One region of the Rhizobium sp. PP-CC-3G-465 genome, then DNA from elsewhere that is predicted to be linked to it. Evidence: riboswitches for the same ligand, from Rfam matches in the RefSeq annotation. Region 1 holds a riboswitch; each other region holds the start of a gene.
What was found. A riboswitch is a leader RNA that binds a small molecule or an ion and turns the genes downstream of it on or off. The one in region 1 is predicted to bind cobalamin.
Positions count from the first base shown of each region.

Region 2: linked by a shared signal. The riboswitch ahead of C8J33_RS08350 (aromatic ring-hydroxylating oxygenase subunit alpha) and the one ahead of cobU (bifunctional adenosylcobinamide kinase/adenosylcobinamide-phosphate guanylyltransferase) in region 1 are both predicted to bind cobalamin.
Region 3: linked by a shared signal. The riboswitch ahead of C8J33_RS01935 (CbtB domain-containing protein) and the one ahead of cobU (bifunctional adenosylcobinamide kinase/adenosylcobinamide-phosphate guanylyltransferase) in region 1 are both predicted to bind cobalamin.

Region 1 is NZ_SLYH01000001.1:632,667-635,919, forward strand. It holds gene C8J33_RS02875 (chloride channel protein) at 1-1,095, opposite strand, end outside; cobalamin riboswitch at 1,203-1,602, shown strand; gene cobU (bifunctional adenosylcobinamide kinase/adenosylcobinamide-phosphate guanylyltransferase) at 1,789-2,313, shown strand; gene cobW (cobalamin biosynthesis protein CobW) at 2,317-3,253, shown strand, end outside.
Region 2 is NZ_SLYH01000001.1:1,772,432-1,775,684, forward strand. It holds gene C8J33_RS08345 (hybrid-cluster NAD(P)-dependent oxidoreductase) at 1-442, opposite strand, end outside; gene C8J33_RS08350 (aromatic ring-hydroxylating oxygenase subunit alpha) at 459-1,703, opposite strand; cobalamin riboswitch at 1,874-2,066, opposite strand; gene C8J33_RS08355 (DUF6656 family protein) at 2,375-2,968, shown strand; gene C8J33_RS08360 (L-threonylcarbamoyladenylate synthase) at 3,037-3,253, shown strand, end outside.
Region 3 is NZ_SLYH01000001.1:416,311-419,563, reverse strand. It holds gene C8J33_RS01945 (hypothetical protein) at 106-639, shown strand; gene C8J33_RS01940 (SRPBCC family protein) at 738-1,205, shown strand; cobalamin riboswitch at 1,256-1,519, shown strand; gene C8J33_RS01935 (CbtB domain-containing protein) at 1,569-1,745, shown strand; gene C8J33_RS01930 (CbtA family protein) at 1,952-2,710, shown strand; gene C8J33_RS01925 (glucoamylase family protein) at 2,758-3,253, opposite strand, start outside.

The sequences.
Region 1 (3,253 bases):
CTTGCCGAGCAATGCGCCCATGAACAGCGAGGCAAAGAACAGCCCGCCGCGAAAGCCCGAGCCGATCGACACCGCGGTCGCGACCGACTTCATCAGGAACAGGCCGATCAGCATGGCGATGGGCGTGGCGTGCGCGAGGTTCAGATGCAGGGCGCCGTGGCCGCCCGAAAGAACCTGCGGCGAGATGGTCGCCAGCAGCCCGACCACGACGCCGCCGATAGCCGGGCGCAGCGGCGCGGGGATGTCGCTCTTGCGCGCGACCTCCTCCGTCAGCGAGACGCCTTTCATGATGAGGATGGCGACGCCGGCGCAAAGCGCGCCGAGGAGGATGGCCGGCACGTAGTCTCCGGGGACGACGTCGCCGAATGCGCCGATATCGATGGTGAACTCCTCGCCCCAGAGCAGGCGCGTCACGAGGTTGGCGACCAGCGCGGAGACGACGACCGGGGTCAGCGAGGCGATGGTGTAGGAGCCGATGATCAGCTCGAAGGCGTAAAAGGCGCCGGTCAGCGGCGCGTTGAAGGCCGCCGCGATGGCGCCGGCCGCGCCGCAGCCGAGCAGCGTGCGCAGATCGTTGCGCCGAAGCTTTAGTTTCACGCCGATCTTCGAGGCGAGGCCGGAGGCGAGCTGGGTGTAGCCGGCCTCCAGGCCGACGGAGGCGCCGAAACCGTTGGAAACGAGGTTCTGCACGGCGACCACGATGCTGTCGGTCAACGACATCCGGCCGCCATGCAGCGCATTCGCCTCGATCGGGTCGACCATCGCTTTCTTGCGCCAGAGTGCGAGGCCCATCATGAGCAGCCCCAGCAGCAGCCCACCGACGATCGGCGCCATGAGAATGGCAATCTGCCCCTTGAGGTCGGCGGAGCTGACGCGCTCGTATTCGGAGATGCCGAAGATCAGCTTGTGGAGCTGCAGCGAGATGAAGCTCATGGCGATGACGGCGAGCCCCGAGGTGAGACCGACGACGATGCCCGCCACCAGAAGCCCGATCTCGCTGCGCCGGGCGAAGATGCGCCATTCCGAAAAGGTGACGGATTTCCGGGCCAGGCGCTTCACGCGGGCAAGAGTCAGGGACTTCAGGACGTCGGGCATGAGAGGCTCGATCTCGTCGGGCGTCTCCGCTAGGAAACGCGCTTAAGCTTCGGGTCGGGCGAAGTGCGGACATAGCGCGGAAGATTGACTTGATCCAGCGACGCGCCTAATCTTGGCGTATGGATGGTTCCCGTGCGGCGCGTGTCGTTCGGGAGTAAATGGGAATGCGAAGGGATGGACCCACACAGGGCATCCTCATCGCAGCCGACCCCGCGACTGTAGAACGGTCAGGGTTCGCCATCCGGTCTCGCCTCATGGGCGACGGACCATGCCGCGTGGTGCGGCTGGCGTCACCTGAAGGGCAGGGCCGGAAAAGCCACTGAAGCAGCGATGCGAGCAACCGGGGTCGGACGCCTCCTTATCTACGAATCGTCCACCTCTTCGACATCGACCCGGCCGTTAAACGCCAGGCAAACTGTTTCGGGAAGGCGAGGTGAACCCGTTCTCAGGGTTTTGACCCTGCGTGACGCCGTGAGCCAGGAGACCTGCCAGCCACACCGCGCCGCATCCTCGTGATGCAGCGTCCAGCGCCAGCACGGAGGTTGTCGTGGCACACGAGACGTTCGCCCACCGGGTCTCCCGGGCCGGCGATTTTTACGCATGCGATTTCGGTTCATGCCCGGCAGGCGCTTGCAGAACCCGCGGATCGCGTTGGCTTTTACGTTATGGGAGCAGCGGGATAGCCGCGCGATCATGACATCCCCCCTTCATGGTACCACGCTCGTGCTCGGCGGCGCACGCTCCGGCAAGTCGAATTTTGCTGAACGGCTGGCCGTGGAAACGGGCCTTGTCCGGCATTACATCGCCACCGGCCGCGCCTTCGACGACGAGATGCGGACGCGGATCGACACGCACCGCACGTCGCGCGGCGATCTCTGGACAACGCATGAAGAGCCGCTCGATCTCGTCGGTCGGCTGTCCGCCATCGACGCGGTCGGCTGTGTCGTTCTTGTGGATTGCCTGACGCTGTGGGTCACCAATCTCATGCTGGAGGAGCGCGATATCGCGGCGGAGTCGGCGCGTCTTGTCGACAGCCTTTCGGCGCTTCGCGCCTCCGTTATTTTCGTTTCCAACGAGGTGGGTCTGGGGATCGTGCCCGACAACCGCATGGCGCGGGACTTCCGCGATCATGCCGGCCGGCTCCACCAGCAGGTCGCGGCACAGGCGCGCGACGTTTATTTCGTGGCAGCAGGTCTGCCGCTCAAGATGAAAGGTTAATCCATGACATTTTCCAACACCGGCGACCGGAAAACACCCGGCGCCAAGATCCCCGCGACCGTCATCACCGGCTTTCTCGGTGCGGGCAAGACGACGATGATCCGCAACATTCTGGAAAACGCCGATGGCCGGCGGATCGCGCTGATCATTAACGAGTTCGGCGATCTCGGCGTCGATGGCGACGTCCTGAAGGGCTGCGGGGCCGAGGCCTGCAGCGAGGACGATATCATCGAGCTCACCAATGGCTGCATCTGCTGCACCGTGGCCGACGATTTCATTCCCACGATGACGCGCCTTCTGGAGCGGGAGGGCCGCCCCGACCATATCGTCATTGAGACCTCCGGTCTGGCGCTGCCGCAGCCGCTGATCGCCGCGTTCAACTGGCCGGATATCCGCACGCAGGTGACGGTGGACGGCGTGATCACCGTGGTGGACAGCGCCGCCGTCGCAGCCGGTCGCTTCGCCGACGATCATGACAAGGTGGATGCCGCCCGCGCCGAGGACGACAATCTCGACCACGAGAGCCCGATCGAGGAGCTGTTCGAAGACCAGCTGACCGCCGCCGACCTCATCGTTCTCAACAAGACCGACCTGCTGGATGCCGCCGGTATCGAAGCCGTTCGGCGCGAGGTCGCCTCGCGGACGACGCGCAAGCCGATGATGATCGAGGCCGCCAACGGTGCGGTGCCGGCCTCTGTTCTGCTTGGCCTCGGCGTCGGCACGGAAGACGATATCGCCAACCGCAAGTCCCATCACGAGATGGAGCACGAGGCGGGCGAGGAGCACGACCATGACGAGTTTGCGAGCTTCGTGGTCGAACTCGGCCCGATCGCCGATACCACCGCTTTCGTATCGCGACTGAAGGAGATCGTCTCCGCCCATGATGTCCTTCGGCTGAAGGGCTTTGCGGATGTTCCCGGCAAGCCGATGCGGCTTCTGA
Region 2 (3,253 bases), 1.1 Mb from region 1:
ACCAGCGCGTCATCGACATCATCGGCGTGATGCCGGAGCCGGCAGAGACGAACAGGTATTTCTCGCCGGGATAGCGCACGAAGGAGAAGTCGCCGAGCGGGCCGAAGGCCTTCAGCGTCATGCCTGGGCGCAGGTTCTGAAACATCCAGCGGGTGCCGATCGACGTCGCCTGCGCCTTCACCGTCACGGCGATGGAAAACGGACGCGAGGGCGTCGAGGACAGCGTGTAGGTCCGCATCACCGGATCGTCCGCCGTCACCGGGATTTCGAGCGTGACGAACTGGCCCGGCAGGTAGCGGAACCAGCCGTCGCGATCCGACTTGAACACGAAGGTCATGACGTCGGGCGCCTCGAGCGTCACCGCGATGCATTCGAGCAGGTGCTGGCGATCGTTCCAGGGCTGGAGTTCGTCGAAGTGACGGAACGGCGATACGACGGACATGCTACCTTGGCTCATGTCAGGCCACGCGCACGAGCGGCGCGCGGACGCCCGTCAGGCGCTCCTGCATGAAGTTCGTGTACCACTCGACGAACTGCATGACGCCGCCCTCGTGCTCGGGCGAGTAAGGGCCGGGCTCATAGGCCGGCGAGCGGATGCCGAAGGCGTTTTCCTCGACGATCTGGCGGTCCTGATCGTTGGTCTCGGTCCAGACGTGGGTCAGTTCCTCGAGATTGTAATCGACACCTTCGACGGCATCCTTGTGGACCAGCCACTTGGTGGTGACCTGCGTCAGTTCGGGGCCGAGCGGCAGCACGCGGAAGGTGATGGCGTGGTCGGCCAGCACATGGTTCCAAGTGCTCGGGTAATGGAACATCAGCAGCGTGCCGATATGGCTCTGGGGCACGGCGTCGGACAGGCGGCGCTTGACGGCGCGGGCACCGGACATGGTGTAGCTCTCGGCATCCTGAATGAGCGGCATGCGCGCGACGCGGAACTGGCCCGTCGCATCGATGCAGAATTCGCTCGGCAGACCGGAGGCTTCGCAGCGGCTCCAGTGCTCGGAGATGACGGGATCGTCCTTCGCACCCTGGACGCCGGTGGCCGACGGCGCCTCGGGATAGGTGCGGCAGAGCTCCGGGTGGTTGCTGGCGCAGTGGTAGCACTCGCGGTTGTTTTCCCAGACGAGCTTCCAGTTGCCCTTCTCCACGATGGTGCTCTCATAGGCGACCTTCGTGTCCTTGAGATTGTGCGGCGCGAGGTAGGACGTGACCATGTCGCGCACGGGCGCAAAATCCAGCGGCTCGGCGGCCAGGCTGATGAAGATGTAGCCGGCAATGGTCTCGCAGGCGACGGGCTTCAGGCCGTGGGCGGATTTGTCGAAGTCCTCGCCCATCTGGCGGGCGAACATCAGCTTGCCGTCCAGCTCGTAGGTCCAGTTGTGATAGGGACAGACGAGCCGCGCCGAGGCGCCCTTGGCCTGGGTGCAGACGCGCGAGCCGCGGTGGCGACAGGCATTGTGCAGGGCATGGATGGCGCCCTGGCGGTCGCGGGTGATGACGACGGGATAGTCGCCGATCTGGACCGTGAAATAGTTGCCGGCCTTGGGGATCTCGCAGTCATGGCCGATGAAGAGCCAGTCCTTGTACCAGATCTCCTGCAGGTCGAGCTTGTAGAGATCAGGATCCGTGTAGAATGCCTGCTCGAGGCTGTGGGTCTCGCGCCGGTTCCGGAGCGTGCGGAGCACTTCGCTGCGAAAATCCATGTTCCCGTTCCTTTATACCACGGACCTCGCCAGGAGGTCGCAATCCCAAGGCCCGCTACAGGCCAACTTAAGGGCTGGTATGGCCGGGAAAGCCCTTCGAAGCTCACACCCGGCAACCCGCCGCACCAAGACATTCACATCAAAGACCGTAACATTGGCACATCAAAGTCCGTCACATCGGCCCCAAGACAGGTGTTCGGGCTCAGGGGCATCTCGCCATGCCGACCTTGGGGATGCTAACCCCTGACAAGGATCTGCCGGCTTCATACTCCACCACCGTTGCGGGCGCAGCGCCGGGTTTCGACCGGCTTCCCAATGTGTCCGGATCCCTTTGAAACCGGCGCCTTGAGCCTCTCACTCTAACGCCGCTCCGGCCGATTTCAGAGGCCAAGAAGCGACACGCGATTTGAGAAAGGCGACACGCGCATTTGCGGGCCATTTTTGAGGCTTCGTGCGCCGATCCTTCAAGATAAACAAGACGATGCGAGAAATTTCGGCAGATGTCGCTTTTCCGGTCAGGCCGATGCGTCGTTGCCGGGTGCGCATTTGCGACATCGAGGCACGCGCGCCTGCTGCCCGCCCCGAGGCGAAGGGCCGGATGACGCAAGCCTCGCGCCATGGCGGGCCTGTAAAACCATGCAAAAGGAAGATCATCCATGCTGGACCAGACCATGGCCAACCTGCGCTACTTCGATGATGCCAAGGCTCCCAAGGAACCACGCGGGGGCGTCTACACGGATTACCTGCGCACCGGCCGGATCAACCGCCCGACATCCGAGGCGCGTGCTGCAAAGCGCTACCTGACGCACAAGGAAGTGGCCGAACGCACGGGCCGCAAGCTGGAGGCCGCGGGCACGCTCGCCTACGACCGCATCAGCGGCTTTCACGCGTCGATCCGCTTTCCCAAGATGATCTTCCACCGCACGCTCGATGGCAGCCCGCATCTCGGCTACTGTCATGTGACGGCGGCGCGCACCAAATTCGCGGACTACGACGATGTCCGCTGGTCGTTCTACATGGCCAACTTCTTCTGCGAAATCGGCAAGGACGAACATTTCTTCGACGATGTCCGCCGCGGATATTCGCGCATGTATTTCGCCGTCGCGATGGACCTCGACCGCGAGCAGGGCAAGCTCGTGATCAACCGGACCGTCCGCGACGGCGGCCTCCTTTTCCGCACGCAGGACCCGAAGACGGCCCTGAAGAACGTGCTGATGCTGGGCGCCCGCAACGACGCCCTGCGCACGATCATCCGCGCGCTCTGAGACGCTTTGCAGCCGTTATCGTTTTGCACTAAGACGTCCACCTCATCGGGACGGAAGCGCGAGACGGCATGGCAGAGATCATCGAGACGACCCTCGACCGGGTGCGGGCGCTGGAGCGCGCCGTGGATGTGCTCGGCCAAGGCCGGCCGATCGCGCTGCCGACGGAGACCGTTTACGGGCTTGCGGCCGATGCGACTCGGGCCGATGCGATCGCCTCGATCTATGAGGTGAAGGGCCGGCCGCGTTTCAACCCGCTGATTTCGCATGTGTCCGACATGGAGATGG
Region 3 (3,253 bases), 220 kb from region 1:
GCTGAGGAACTTGGCGATCTCACCTTTGTTCCCCTTTTGATTCACCGCATGCGCTTTCAACCCGGCCGTGTCGTCCCTATATATAGATGCATGGGGAGGCAGTTCATGCTTTGGATTTCGCTCGCGATCGCGAGCCTTGTGGTCGTCGCGCTTGCCGTCTGGGACCAGCGGTTTCGCAAGATGGCCGAGCCGGCGCTTTCGGTGCTCGTCGCCGTCGGCCTCATCAGTGCCTTCGTCGTCTGGTGGACCGATGACAATGCCCGGCCGCCCGAGTCTCTGTCGCCGGTCACCGCGGATCAGCCTGTCGCCACGATCGCGGAAAGTCAGGTCCGGCTGGAAAACCTTCAGTTCGAAAAGAGTACACCCGCGAGCAGCTATGTGGTGACCGGCACGGTCCACAATGACAGCACCGCCTTCCTCGACTATTTCACCCTCGACGTCACGCTCGACGATTGCCCGTCCGGCGCCTGCCGCACGATCGGTCGCGACGACGCGCTGATCATCGCCCGAATCCCGCCAGGTCACTCAGCGCCGCTCCGCACCTCCCTCATCTTCCCCGCACCACGCAGCGGCCCGCCCGAGGCTCCGCAGTGGACCACCGCGATCGTCAAGATCCAGTCCTCCCCCGCCGGTCCGTAACCGGTGTTCGAAGCCGATCGCAAAGGCCTCGACAGTCGGCGCCGGATGACGGAAACTCGGCAGAACAGACGAGCCGCCTCAGGACAATGCCCATGCCAATGACAGAACCCACCGACGATCGCGACCTCGTCATCACCCGCCACATCGATGTCACGCCGAACGCGCTGTTCCGCTGCTGGACGGAGCCTGCTCTCCTCCAGCAATGGTTCGTGCCGAAGCCGTGGACGATCGCGACGGCCGAGGTCGATTTGCGCGTCGGCGGCTCGAACCTCATCGTCATGAAGAGCCCGGAAGGTGAGGAAATGCCCAATCGCGGCGTCTATCTCGACATCGTGCAGGATCGGAAGATCGTCTTCACCGACGCCTACATCCACGCATGGACGCCGTCGGAAAAGCCCTTCATGACCGGCATCATCACCTTCGAACCGGAGGATGGCGGCACATGCTACACGGCCCGTGTCCGCCACTGGACGAAGACCGACCGCGACGCGCATGAGCAGATGGGCTTTTACGAGGGCTGGAACCAGTGCGCCGACCAGCTCGCGGCCCTCGCCGCAACCCTCTGATCTCAGCGACAGGCGAGCCAGGCCGATTGACAGCCGTTCCGCACGCGTCATAGTGATGCTTATCAATAGGTTCTCCGGGTGCCACACCATCCGGGGAGTAAATGGGAACGTGACGGGTGGACCCAGTGCGGCACCTCAATCACGGCCGACCCCGCGACTGTAGAGCGGTCAGGGTCTTTCATGCCGGGCAACCGGTAGAAGCCACTGTGGTGACGGGGATATCCCCGATCTGCGGGAAGGCGAGAAAGATCCGACGATGCCAGCCGGCATCAGACGCCGCGAGCCAGGAAACCTGCCGATTGATGTCGGGCATTTCGCCCAAATGAGTGGGACACGTCCCACGTTGCCATCACGGAGGTTGTCATGGCTGTTACCAACGCATCCGGCGTTTCGCTTTCTCTCAATGACCGCATGATCGCGGGTCTCCTTTCCCTGTGCATTGGGGCCTTCCTCGTGTTCGGAGCCGGTCTGGCCAATTCGGCCGTGCTGCACGACACCGCGCACGACGTCCGTCACTCGTTCGGCTTCCCCTGCCACTAGAGTAAACAGGCCCGATCTCTCAAGCGACAGGCGAACGCAAGCCCCGTGACCGGGCCTTGCGTTGCTGACGCCTGCATGCCCGACGCGACCGCCTCTGTGCGACCGCGCCGGTCGCGCTGCGCATCGTCGTGCCGATGGATCGGATCATTCCACACATGCACAGGACGAGGGCACGCCAATAAGGCGTTGCTCCGAAAGGTATAACCATGATCGTCAAGACACTTCTGGCCGCCATCTGCGCCGGCCTCATCGCAGGCCTCTTCATGACCGCCGCGCAGGAACTCCGCGTCGTGCCCCTGATCCTCCACGCGGAAACCTATGAAGGCGAACCTGCCCCCGGAACCCCGACGGCACACGAGCATTCCTCGCGCGAATCGAGATCGCTCCTCCAGTCTCTCGCATCCGCGCTTCAGCCGGTGACGCCGGCCTATGCGCATGATGGCGAGGCACACGAGGATGGCGGCATCATGTTCGGCTTGAGCCGCTTCTCCGGGACGCTGATGGCCAATCTGGTGACGGGCGCCGGCTTCGGGCTGCTTCTGGGCGGCATCGGCGTTCTCACGGGCAGCCCTCCGACCTTGCGCACAGGCCTCACCTGGGGTGCCCTCGGCTGGCTCTCGGTCCACATGCTTCCGGCTCTCGGCCTTCCGCCCGAACTGCCCGGCTTCCCCGCCGCCGACCTCGGCGATCGCCAGACGTGGTGGCTTGTCACCATGGCGCTCTCGGCGCTCGGACTCGGCCTGATCGCGCTGCGGCCGGAGATCGTGGCGAAGGGTGCAGGATTTATCCTCCTCGCTTTGCCTCACATCTACGGCGCGCCCCAGCCCGGCGATATCGCGAGCTCGGTTCCCGCCGTTCTCGGCGCGGAATTCGCAGTGGCGGCACTGGCAACGACGCTGGCCTTCTGGCTCGTCCTCGGCATCGTCTCCGGCGCCATCAACGACCGCTTTCTCAAGACGGCGTGACAGCCATGCGGCCCGCTTACCCGGTGGGCCGCATTATCATATGGAACTTACAACCACCCACCCGCGAAACCGGCGCGCTTCAGCCCGCGCCGGATCGGAGTCGACTGGCGCAGCAGGTTCCAGAAGAAGCCGGTCCTATGGTTCTCGATCATCATCAGCAGAATGCCCTGATCAAGCCCGATCCGCCGCGTGTTCATCCAGCCCTCCGCCGTGCGGGCCGGTACGCTCGGATTGAAACTGCCGATGAATCCGTCTTCCTCGACCACACCCGGATAGGTCTCAAGGATATGCCGCGTCGCGGAGAGAGCAGCTTTTTCGTCGAACGGCAGGCAGGAAAGGGGCGCCCAGGGTGCCAGCGTCCCGTCATCCGGGCCGAACGGCGCACCACGCGCGGCATAGCCCGAAAAATTCTGCTGGCGACCATCCCGCAAACGCCGCGACCGCTCAGGCCCGTCGCAGGCAGTCAGCCCCCAGCAATCCGCGCCGTAGCCCACAAAGGACTCCGGGTTTCGCTCCGCGTAGTCACGCTGCAAATCGATGGCG